Regions from separate parts of the Marinococcus salis genome, predicted to be linked through region 3. Evidence: predicted binding sites of a transcription regulator. Region 3 holds the regulator's gene; each other region holds the start of a gene.
What was found. Region 3 encodes CtsR, which represses protease genes until heat stress. Its sites were predicted from a motif close to ATGGTCAATAAAGGTCAAACA; they were not measured.

Region 1 (4,083 bases), on a different contig from region 3:
ACTCATGTCGAGGCGGATCATCGCTTCAGGGTCGCCAAACATTTCAGAAGCGAGCGTTTTGGAAAGCTCAGTTTTACCGACACCGGTTGGTCCGACAAATAGGAAGGAACCAATTGGACGGCTTCCGCGGCGCAGGCCGGCACGATTTCTGCGAATGGAACGGGCAACTTTGCTTACAGCTTCTTCCTGGCCGATGACATTCGCATTTAGACGTTCAGGCAGATCGCGCATTTTCTTTTGTTCATCGCGCTGGAGGCGGCGAACAGGGATGCCGGTTTTATTTTCCACGATCATCTGGATCGTTTCTACATTCACTGTTGGTGTTTCTTTTTGAATCTTGCCGTTTTGTTCAGCTTCTTTTACCTGCTCCTGCAGCTTGGCTTCTTCATCCCGAAGCTTAGCTGCACGTTCGTAATCCTCCTGCTGGGTAGCACGTTCTTTTTCTGCGGCAATCTGCTCGATGCGGCTTTGCAGGGACTCGCTGTCGTCATCGCTGTGGGCGAGGTTTATCTTGGAGCCTGCTTCATCCATTAAGTCGATCGCTTTGTCCGGCAGGAACCGGTCCTGTACATAGCGATTGGACAAATTGACGCAGGCTTCTAGTGCTTCATCGGTAAAAGCAACGTGATGGAATTTTTCATAGTTTGCCTGCAGGCCTTTTAGGATCGCTACGCTGTCTTCGAGGTTTGGTTCGTTAACCATGACCGGCTGAAAGCGGCGTTCAAGCGCTGCATCTTTTTCAATTTTGCGGTATTCAGCAAGTGTAGTTGCACCAATTAATTGAATTTCCCCGCGGGCAAGCGCTGGTTTCATAATGTTGCCTGCGTCAGAAGAGCCTTCTGCTGAACCTGCGCCAACGATTTGGTGGACTTCATCAATAAAGACGATGACATCCTGGCGTTCCTGCAATTCCTTCAGCAGCTGCTTCATGCGTTCTTCAAACTGGCCGCGTACCCCAGTATTTGCTACGAGGGAGGTTACGTCCAACAGATAAATGCTTTTATTTTTCAGCTTGTTTGGCACATCACCTTCCGAAATACGGAGGGCAAGACCTTCAGCAATCGCTGTCTTACCGACACCCGGTTCGCCGATAAGAACCGGATTGTTTTTATTGCGGCGGTTTAATGTTTCAATGACACGTTCAACTTCTTTATCGCGGCCGATGACTGGGTCAATGAGGCCGGCACGTGCAACGTCGGACAGATTTTTACCTAAATCGTCAAGAAGACCGCCGCCCTGGCCGCCGCCGGACTGAGCCTGCTGTTCCTGCCCCTGTCCTGCGTTTTGTTCTGAGCCGCCCATCATATTATTAAAGAATTGGTCAAATGGGGACTGGGAGCCGCCGAAGCCGCCCTGACCGGATGGCTGATTCATGCTTTGGCGGATTTCTCTATAGCACCGTTCGCACAGGTGCATCTTTTGATGGCTTCCATTAACATTCATGTTCAGTTCAATGCGTGCTGGACGCTGTTCACAATGTTCACATCTCATCATAACTGAACCGAACCTCCTTATTTTTAAAGTAGTATTATTGACGTGTGCATCGTTCGTATTCATCTTCGTAAGGTCAGAATTACTTCGTTGACTTTGACTATCTTTGACCTTGTAACAGTATTATATACCCGCTTCCTGTATAATGCAAGAGATAAATTTGATTTTCTCTGACCAATTGATTTACACCTACATAATAGGAAATGGAGAAGAGAGTTTCAAGAAATATGCTCGAATAATATCTGTGGAAAACGGTAGAGAATGTATTAACGTTTTTGCGAAAGTCTAAACGTTTCTGACCAATAAAAAGTGATGAACTGGAAGAAAAGCACAGACGGTGAAAGGTTTAGCGGAAAAAAGGGAAAGGAAAAAAGAAACGAAGTTATACAGAAGAGGAGGAAAAAGATGAGAAACAGCGGGCAGCGTCCAGCGACTAAAATATATAGGTTGTCAGAGCCCCGCCACTTGTTTGGAGGAAGTCGTCCAGTGCCAAGAAAAACATTTCCGGAGCCGCACGTGCCTGTGGTAGAGGCAGCGCGAAGAGTTGAAAACTGGAATCCGGTGGAAGCAGTGGTAGTGGCCGGAGAGCTAAAGGTAAAGCTGTTCCGGTGGACACTGCTCCGCGTGGATGTTCCTTCACTGACAGTAGACCTGCGCCGGCGAAAAAAAAGGTAGCTGCCAGAGGGCAGAAATTAAGAAGCACGGACCTTCCCGCTTTTTGTTAACGGAAGGCAGAGCTGGTAGCTGATGAAGCCAACAACGCCTAAGAGAACGAATAGTGTCGACATTCCCGCTGGAGGAATGACGGCACTTGCCGTAAGCATAAAACTGCTGAGAAGGAGGGCGGCATTATACATCATTGACTCCATTGCCATGTAAGAACCACGGGAATCATCATGAACAATGCCGGCGAGTATCGTCTGGCGGACAGGAATATAAACGATCTCTCCCAGGGTGAAGGCTGCAGCAGCGATTATAAGAACTAAAAACGAAGTGCTGAACCCGAAAAATCCGAAGGCGAGAGTGTAGATTCCGAGACCGGCAGCTAACACTTTTTTATAATTTAAAGAAGAAACCCGTGCGGAAACCGGCATGGTAAAAAAGACAACGCCAAGCGTGTTAATAAACATAATAAGACTGAACATTCTTACTCCCGTGAGTTCAAATCCTCCAAGCATCAGGTGAAATTGTTCATCCAGGCGGACAGCGACGTATTTGTCCAGCTGAAATTCCAGGCTGGCGATACAAACGGTACCGATTAAAAAGAATAGAAAGCGCCGGTCTTTTAGTATAGCGGCGTACCGTTTCCATATAGTAAGAGGGGCCTGAGTTTTTTGAAGACCTTTCTTGGAAAAAGAAACCGCCTGCTTTTTTTCCGTTAATTTAAAAGCCACCACGTACCAAATACATATGCTCACAAGAAATAAAGCAACAAATAAATACACGCGCCCGCTCTCAAAAAACAGCCCTCCAATAACAGCCCCAAAGGCGTATGCCACGTTGCCAAGCCAGTAGGCAAGCTGATAAACGTAGGGGCGCTCGGCTTCAGAGCTGTAGTCTATAATCATTGCTTCGGACGGAGGATCAGCGGCGTTAAAGCATGCGTTAGCGACAAGAAAAGCTGCAAACATCAGCCATACGGATTCAAATACGGGGGAGCTCGCCAGCGCCATTACGCCAAGGCTCAATACCTGCAGGCCCTGAGCAGTAACGATGATACGCTTACGGCCGATAACATCCGATAAATGTCCGGTCCATAAACCGATACCAATGCCTGCAGCCATAGTAAATGCCAGCAACAGCCCGGCAGTGCCGGCTCCAAGGCGGCTGCTGAAATAAACTGCCATAAATGGAAGAATGGCCATCAATACAAATTCCATGGAAAAATCAGTGATGAGGCGTATTTTAATGTTTGTGTGCAGTGCTTGGAACTTAGTCAACGGGACTCTCTCTTTTCTAGTATTAAAGCATAATAGTATAAAAGCAATACTACCTAAATATGGAAGTGTTATCAATATGCTTCTGAAAACCGCTGAAAATACGGGCAGCAGGTTCTATTCATAAATGGCCCGGAAGTGGACCTTTTCTTTTCAGTAGAGACGTGAGAAGATCACGGTAGACCACATTTTGTATGCGCTGACATTTAAAGCAGGAAGGGTGATCGTCATGAATTGGGAACCGGAAGAAATAAAGAAAAAAGATGAAGAAAGTGTTTGGCATGCCATGAGGCCTTACAATCCAGAGGGAGGCATGGTGGCGGAGAAAGCAGAAGGTTCTTGGGTGACTGATATAGATGGAAAGTCATACCTTGATGGCATGGCGGGTCTCTGGTGTGTAAATGCCGGATATGGACGAAAAGAAATTGCCGACGCTGCCTACGAGCAAATGCTGAAGCTTCCATTCTATCCTTTAACGCAAAGCCATACTCCTGCCGTACAGCTTTCGGCAAAGCTTGATGAGTGGCTCGGGGACGGCTATATGTACTTTTTTTCCAATAGCGGATCGGAAGCAAATGAAACTGCCCTGAAACTGGTGCGTCAATATTTTCAACAAATTGGGGAAGGCAGCCGGTATAAAACCATTTCCCGCTAC
Region 2 (4,083 bases), on a different contig from region 3:
CGGACGGATTTTCAGCGTCCGATCATCTGCACGCCCTCGAAAAGCACACAGGGGGCACACTTGTGGATACGATCCTTGTGCATGATGAAGAAATTCCGGCGCCGGTGCTTGAGAACTATGAAAAACAGCAGGCGTTTCCTGTGAGGTGTGATTATGAAAGATTAGAACAGTTTGGGTGCCAGGTAGTAACAGATACGTTTATGCACTATGACGGCCTCGTTCTCCGTCATGATGCCAAAAAGGTATCTGAAGCCCTGCTCGCCCGTGATTGACAGAAAGGCGGTGAAGATGGATGTCTTCATTTGCGGCTATAACAAAGAAAGAATTAACCCAGATCGAGGTAGACGATACGAGCGCTAAAGCAGAACTGGCTGCGTTAATTAGAATGAACGGTTCGATTTCTTTTGGCAACGGCCAGCTGATTTTAGATGTTTCGACTGAAAACGCAGCAATCGCGAGGCGGATCTATTCTTTAATCAAGCGTATTTATAAGGATATGGTCATTGAACTGCTTGTCCGGAAAAAAATGCGTTTAAAAAAGAATAATGTTTATGTGGTGCGGATGGCAGAAGAAACCAAAGAAATGCTGACGGATCTTGCCATCATGGAAAATGGCTATCAGTTTAACCGATCAATTTCTAATGACGTGATTCCGAATACGGACAGCCGGCGGGCGTATCTGCGCGGAGCCTTTTTAGCCGGGGGATCGGTTAACCATCCGGAAACGTCTTCGTATCACCTCGAAATTTACTCAATGTATGAAGAGCACAACCGGGCTCTCCGGACTCTGATGGAAACATTCGGACTTACATCGAAAAGCCTTGAACGGAAAAAGGGCTATATTCTTTATATTAAGGAAAGCGAAAAAATTACCGAGTTTTTAAATATTATTGGTGCTCACCAGGCCCTGTTGTATTTTGAAGATGTACGGATTATGAAAGACATGAGGAATTCGGTGAACCGCCTCGTAAACTGCGAAACAGCGAATCTCAATAAAACCGTGGGGGCTGCTTTGCGGCAGGTCGAAAACATTCAGCTTGTCCAGGCGGAAGTCGGGCTCGAAAACCTTCCGGAAAAAATCCGCGAGATAGCGATTCTGCGTGTGCAGCATCAGGATGTTACGCTGAAGGAGCTCGGGGAAATGGTACCGAGTGGAAAAGTGAGTAAATCCGGGGTGAATCACCGACTGAGAAAGATCGACCAGATCGCGGAACGTATCCAGGCTGGTAAGCCGCCAATTCCCGAAAAAATTTAATTAGTAAAAACCGGCGCCTGTAGGAAGAGAGGGGGGCCTCTACTGCCACAGGCGCCGGTTTACAGCCGTTGTTAAAGCGCTTGCTTAAAAAGTTACCGAATTGACTTACGTTATTGGTGCAAAAAAAGCGGGTACCGGATGAAGACAGATGGAGAAAGGGAGATAATAACTATGGTCGAAAAAACAGTAGAAGTAAATTTGCGCACAGGGCTTCAAGCCCGGCCGGCAGCATTATTCGTTCAGGAGGCGAACCGGTTTCATTCCAACATTTTTCTGGAAAAAGATGAAAAAAAGGTGAATGCTAAAAGCATTATGGGCGTTATGAGCCTCGCAGTACGTACAGGGGCCTCGGTTAAGCTTTCGGCTGAAGGTGCAGACGAAGAGGAAGCGGCCGAATCATTAACGGAGTTTATGAAAAAAGAAATGTGAATAATAAAAATCAGGACAGCGCTATGCCGTCCTGATTTTTTGTCTCTTACTGCCCCATAACCTGGTCCACGAGACCATATTCTTTTGCCTGCTCCGCACTCATAAAGTTATCACGATCGGTATCGCGCTCGATAACTTCAAGCGGCTGGCCGCTGCGGTCAGCAAGGATTTGGTTGAGCTTTTCGCGCATTTTAATAATGCGGCGGGCATGAATTTCAATATCAGCAGCCTGGCCCTGAGTGCCGCCGAGCGGCTGGTGAATCATTACTTCACTGTTTGGAAGAGCATAACGCTTGCCTTCCTGGCCGGCTGTAAGAAGAAAAGCACCCATTGATGCTGCCATGCCGACACAGATAGTGGAAACCTGCGGCTTAATGTGCTGCATTGTGTCATAAATAGCCATGCCGGCTGTGATCGAGCCGCCCGGACTATTAATGTAAAGAGAAATGTCTTTCTCCGGATCGTCGGCTTCGAGGAAAAGAAGCTGCGCTACGATCGAGTTGGCTACGTTGTCATCAATGCCCGAGCCAAGCATAATAATGCGGTCTTTCAACAAACGCGAATAAATATCATATGCGCGTTCGCCCCGGTTGGTTTGTTCAATAACTGTTGGTATCAAGTTCATGAAAAGAGTCCTCCTTTAATGAAATGTATGCCTACATTCATGGTAGTTGTATGGAAAATATTTTTCCTTCCGCGTTGCTGTTATTATCATAACTCTTTGGTCAATTAAGGTCAAATAAAAAGTATGCTCCTATTTCATATATTCATACGTTACCTCTCATTCCCTTCATTTTCACAAACATAAACGTGCCGTGTAAATGTTTCTGCTTCAGGATATGCCTTAAGTTATATGAAAAATGATCTGACAAACAAATAGAATGCCCAGATCTATTTTCATATAATACCAATAACTGAACAAGGAAAGATATCGAATTAAGGAAGAAAAATATGTTATGATATAAGAAAGCGTTTCCAAACGGAGGTGGAAATAATGGGTTTAGGGCTTGAATTGCAGCAGAAGCAAGAGATGAGTTTAGTGATGACGCAGGAATTAAAGCAGGCAATTGCCCTGTTGAAGCTGTCGACCCAGGAATTATCTGACTATCTGCAGGAAGAGGCGATGGAAAACCCTCTAATGGATTTAACCATGCCTTCTATTACTGACGGTACTGCGCTGTCTGCCTCTCAAACAGCAGTCCCTGCCTATACCCCGGCATCCGGAAATGAACAGCTGGACTGGCGTGAGCCGGCAGGGGAAACTCTCGAAGATACGCTGAGGGAACAGATTGCCTGCGGCCGTTACAAAGGCAGGGAACGGGATATACTTCTGTTTTTAGCCGGAAGTGTCGATGAGCGTGGATACTTAGAAGACATCAAATGGGAAATGGAGAAGAAGTTTCAGCTTGAAAGCGAAGAAAGCGAGCAGTATATTTCGACGTTCCAACAGCTTGAACCAGCAGGAGTCGGGGCAAGAAATTTAAAAGAATGCCTCCTTCTGCAGCTTGAACGCTGTCTGGATACGGATCCCTATATTGATCAGGTAGTCGCCGATGACCTCGAGGCGCTAGGAGCAAAGAAATGGCGCTATCTTCAGCAGAAATATCACCTCAGCAAAGAGCAGCTCCAGGAGATTTACACTTGCCTTCAAAAGCTTTCGCCGTATCCTGGGGATGCGTATAGGCAGGAGACATCTATTTCTGTGTCCCCGGATATCCGTGTAGAAGAGGCTGAAGGAAAGTGGGTCGTCACTATTTTAAATGACCGGCTTCCGGAACTGCAGATGAATGAAAAATACTGGCGTCTCTTGCAGCAGGATACCGATGAAGAAGCCAGGCAGTATGCAATGGAAAAATATAAGCAGTTTTTATGGATTGTAAAAAGTGTCGAACAGCGGCAGCAGACGCTGCAGAAAGTATCAGAAGCGATCGTCGGAGCCCAGAGTGAATACTTAAAGTACGGCGAAGAAAAACTTCGTCCTCTTACGCTCCGGGAAATAGCTGAGCAGGCGGAGGTGCATGAATCCACGGTTTCACGGACGACGAGCCGCAAATACATGCAGACACCTCACGGCCTGGTGGAGCTGAAGCATTTCTTCTCCTCAAAAATTGCGCGCCTGGAAGAAGACGCTTCAAGCAATGGAGTGAAGGCCATGATGAAAAAACTGATTAAAGAAGAAAATAAAGAAAAGCCTCTTTCGGACCAAAAGCTTGCAGATCTGCTGCAGCAGGAACAGAAGTGTACGATTTCAAGGCGGGCGGTTGCGAAATACAGAACAGAACTCCGCATTCCTTCTTCCTCCCAGCGCAAGCAGCCAGTATAGCCAGTATCCTCCTTGCGAAAAAGGAGGATTTTTTATGCATAAAATTATCAGCATTCGGGTAATAGTCTAATGTAAC
Region 3 (4,083 bases):
CGATGCGTCAATCGCACCCTCTGCACCGCCGGCGCCAATTAAGGTATGCAGTTCGTCAATGAACAACAGCACATTTCCGGACTGGCGGATTTCTTCCATTACTTTTTTCAGGCGGTCTTCAAATTCACCGCGGTATTTCGTGCCGGCAACGACTGTGCCCATGTCGAGGGTCATGACCCGTTTATTCCGGAGCGTTTCTGGAACTTCGTTAGAGACGATCGACAATGCCAGGCCTTCAGCGATAGCTGTTTTACCTACACCAGGCTCCCCGATAAGAACCGGGTTGTTTTTTGTCCGGCGGCTTAATACCTGAATAACACGTTCAATTTCCTGGCTTCTTCCGATGACCGGATCGAGGCCTTCTTCTTTAGCTACTGCCGTCAGGTCTCTTGCTAAGCTGTCCAGGGTAGGCGTATTGGCGCTTCCCCCTGCTCCAGGAGCCTGCTGGCTTCCAGAGCTCGAAGCACCTTCATTGCTTCCGAGAAGCTGAAGCACCTGCTGCCGGGCTTTATTCAGGCTGACGCCAAGATTATTCAGTACCCGGGCTGCAACGCCTTCTCCTTCACGGATTAAGCCAAGCAGAATGTGCTCTGTTCCTACATAGGAATGCCCAAGTTTTCTCGCTTCATCCATGGAAAGCTCAATAACTTTTTTCGCCCGTGGAGTGTAATGAATCGTTTTCGATCCCTGTTGCCCAGTACCAATAAGGGTTTCTACTTCCTGCTGAATCTGGTCTGTATCCAAATTCAATGCTTGAAGGGCTTTCGCCGCAATGCCCTCACCTTCACGCACTAAACCAAGAAGAATGTGTTCTGTTCCTATATTATTATGGCCAAGGCGGATAGCTTCTTCCTGAGCTAGCGCCAATACTTTTTGCGCTCGTTCTGTAAAACGGCCAAACATCATGTTGCATGCACCTCCTACGCATTGGTAAATCTATAGTTCAAGTTTTATTCTTTCACGGATCACACTTGCCCGTCTTATATCTGCTTCTTCTTGAGTCAGTGATTCTCCTGCATACTGCTCAAGAAAACCAGGCTGAGTCAGTAACATAAGTTCATTTAAAATATTACCCGAAATCCCTTTAATTAAATCCAGGTCGATACCAAGCCTCACGTCTGATAAACGATTGGCAGCTTCTTTGGTTGTCATCGTACGGCTGTAGGCAAGGATGCCGTAAGACCTGAACACCCGGTCTTCGAGCTTTATTCTTGAAGAGCTGAGCAGAGACTCGCGTGCGTGGCGTTCTCTTTGAATCACCTGCATTACTACACCGCGCAGATCTTCAATGATATCTTTTTCAGATTTTCCTAATGTCATCTGGTTGGAAATTTGAAAAAGGTTGCCAAGTGCTTCACTGCCTTCTCCGTAAATGCCTCTTACGACAAGACCAATCTGGTGAATAGCCGGAAGAATACGGCTAAGCTGGTTGGTCCAGACTAAAGCAGGCAGGTGTACCATTACTGAAGCTCTCATACCTGTTCCTACATTTGTCGGGCAGCTTGTTAAGTAACCGAGCCTTTCGTCAAACGCATAGGTAAGGTTGGCTTCCGCCCAATCATCGAGACGGTCAGCTTCATTGTAACATTCTTCAAGCTGCATGCCGTTACTCAGACATTGAAGACGTAAATGATCTTCCTCATTAACCATGATACTGATTGATTCATCGTTATTCAAAAGAACAGCACTATGTGCCATGTTTTTTATTAAATAGGGGCTGACAAGATGCTTTTCCACCAGTACCTGCCGTTCATTCGGGCGAAGCTCATTCATATTCAACGCTTCAAGGAAGCCTACTTCTTTTGATTGATTCAATAGAGTGGAAGAAGCATAGCGCAGAAGTGTTGCACTTGCTTCTTCTGAAGCAAAAACAGGGAAGGGATATTGCTCTATGTTACGGGCAAGCCGGACCCGGGTGCTGAGAGCAATATCGCCTTCCGGCCCTGGGCCTTCCTGCATCCACGGACTGATCGCTTCTGAAAAAAATTGTTCGGATGCCATCAGCTGTCTTCCTCCCTTCCTTGAAACTGCTTTTCAAGGGCCCGGATTTCGTCTCTTAATTCCGCAGCTTTTTCAAACTCTTCATTTTGGACAAAAATGTTAATCTGTCGTCTTTTCTCCTCCAGCTCCCTTTGGGCATACAGCTTCTCATGCCTGTGTTTTGGAACCTTGCCGGTATGATGGGTATTGCCGCTGTGTACCCGGCGAAAAACAGGTGTCAGTTTCGATTCAAACGCGTGATAACAATGAGCACAACCCAATCGACCGGATTGAGTGAACTGTTTATACGTCAGTCCGCAGTTGTCACATGTCAGCGGCCGGGTTGTGTTTGCTTTTTTCGGCTGTTTCTTCCCGGCGTTTCCAGTAGTACTAGGCTGATCCATGTTTAATAAGTCCGATAACAAGTCCTGGATTGTATAGCCACCGGCAGCTGACATGAAAGAATGCTCCGTTTCAGAAGATTCCCCTTGTTCTTTTGCACACTCTTCGCATAAATGAAGCTCTGTTTTAGCTCCATTAACGATTTTCGTGTAATGCAAAGAGGCCGGACGCTGACCGCAATTCTGACAGATCATATCTCTTCCCTCCCCTTATTCATAGCGCAGGCTTTCTATCATAGCTTGCATGATCCGCGCACGAACAATATCCCTTTCTTCTGGATACTTCAAAGCCAGTATAGACCTATCAACTGCCGCAAGCATTAAATTTGCTTCACGCTTATTCACCACTTTTTCCTCAAATAAACGCATAATAACACTCTCTGCCGTTCTTTGATCAATACCGTGGCCCACAAGATCTGAAACTTGGCGAAGCAGCTCTGCGTGATCTGAAATTTTAGCCCTTGTAATTCGTATATACCCGCCACCGCCACGTTTACTCTCTACTACATAGCCTTTTTCAATAGTAAAACGCGTGCTTATGACATAATTAATCTGAGAGGGGACACACTCAAAGCGCTTTGCAAGTTCACTTCTTTTAATTTCAATTAGATCCTGTTCACTCTGTGTTAAAATTTGTTTTAAATAATTTTCAATAACATCAGACATGCTTTTCATTCCCGCGACCTCCTCTCCGCCCCGGTTCGTCTTGCTATTATCAAAAAATTGATTTTGACTATCTTTGACTATAATATATAATATTATTCAATTGTTTTCAAGCTAGAGAAGGGCAAAATGAAAAATCCGCCCTGAGATATATTAATCATAGGACGGATTCAATTCTATTTCTTTTATGCTCTCCACTTTATATAAAGATTGATACAGTTCTGTTTCAGCTATACCCTCTGGTAGATGAAGTTTAATATAATAATGAAGAAGAGCTTCGTCTTCGTCGAATTCTTTCCCTTTTATTTTTTGAACTTGAACCTCCATGCTTTCGAGACGCTGAATCGCCTCGCCGAGCTCGTTTGCTTTTTTGTCCATAGCTATAAACAATACGTCCGTATCAGAAACGTTTTTAAACCATTTGTCTACGTGATTTAGAAAGATAAGACTTGTCAATACAATGACCGTCGCAGCAATACCAGCAAAAAACATTCCTGCCCCTATGGTTAGGCCGATAGCAGCGACTGTCCAGATGGAAGCAGCAGTAGTCAGCCCCCGTATAGAAGCTCCCTGAACTATAATGGTACCAGCACCGAGGAAGCCAATCCCACTTATTACATAAGAAGCCAAACGCGAAGGATCATAAGCAACCAGATCCCCGTTTTGGTTTAAATAGTCCTGAAAGCCAAATAAAGCAAGCAGCATCACCAAACAGGAACCGGTCCCAACCAGCAGATGGGTTCGAAAACCAGCTGGATGGCCTTTCGATTCCCGCTCAATTCCTATCACTCCCGCCAAAAAAGCAGCAAGAATTAAACGAATTAGTATAATGACTGATTCATATTCCAACCACTGCTCCATCTAAGTCACATCCTTTCCTTCATTATATCCTATCTTTTTTGCTTTGTTTAAAGCTTTCTCATATAAAAAAACCGCTCCCCTCCGAAAAGGGAAACGGTTTAGCTCGCCCGGCAGCGATCTACTTTCACGGGGGGAGAGCCCCCGGCTATCATCAACGCTGAAGAGCTTAACTTCCGTG

Region 1: a site for CtsR is predicted at 1,649-1,669, ahead of ACTTK6_RS08185 (ATP-dependent Clp protease ATP-binding subunit). Genes of this name have one in related genera too.
Region 2: a site for CtsR is predicted at 2,406-2,426, ahead of clpP (ATP-dependent Clp endopeptidase proteolytic subunit ClpP). Genes of this name have one in related genera too.

The regions. Positions count from the first base shown of each region.
Region 1 covers NZ_JBQOJB010000007.1:23,160-27,242, forward strand. The annotation lists gene ACTTK6_RS08185 (ATP-dependent Clp protease ATP-binding subunit) at 1-1,491, opposite strand, end outside; gene ACTTK6_RS08190 (hypothetical protein) at 1,978-2,166, shown strand; gene ACTTK6_RS08195 (MFS transporter) at 2,184-3,431, opposite strand; gene ACTTK6_RS08200 (aminotransferase) at 3,658-4,083, shown strand, end outside.
Region 2 covers NZ_JBQOJB010000022.1:33,097-37,179, reverse strand. The annotation lists gene ACTTK6_RS14345 (gluconeogenesis factor YvcK family protein) at 1-272, shown strand, start outside; gene whiA (DNA-binding protein WhiA) at 293-1,255, shown strand; gene ACTTK6_RS14335 (HPr family phosphocarrier protein) at 1,427-1,684, shown strand; gene clpP (ATP-dependent Clp endopeptidase proteolytic subunit ClpP) at 1,731-2,309, opposite strand; gene rpoN (RNA polymerase factor sigma-54) at 2,679-4,007, shown strand.
Region 3 covers NZ_JBQOJB010000017.1:5-4,087, reverse strand. The annotation lists gene clpC (ATP-dependent protease ATP-binding subunit ClpC) at 1-906, opposite strand, end outside; gene ACTTK6_RS12735 (protein arginine kinase) at 937-2,001, opposite strand; gene ACTTK6_RS12730 (UvrB/UvrC motif-containing protein) at 2,001-2,576, opposite strand; gene ACTTK6_RS12725 (CtsR family transcriptional regulator) at 2,592-3,056, opposite strand; gene ACTTK6_RS12720 (MgtC/SapB family protein) at 3,198-3,905, opposite strand.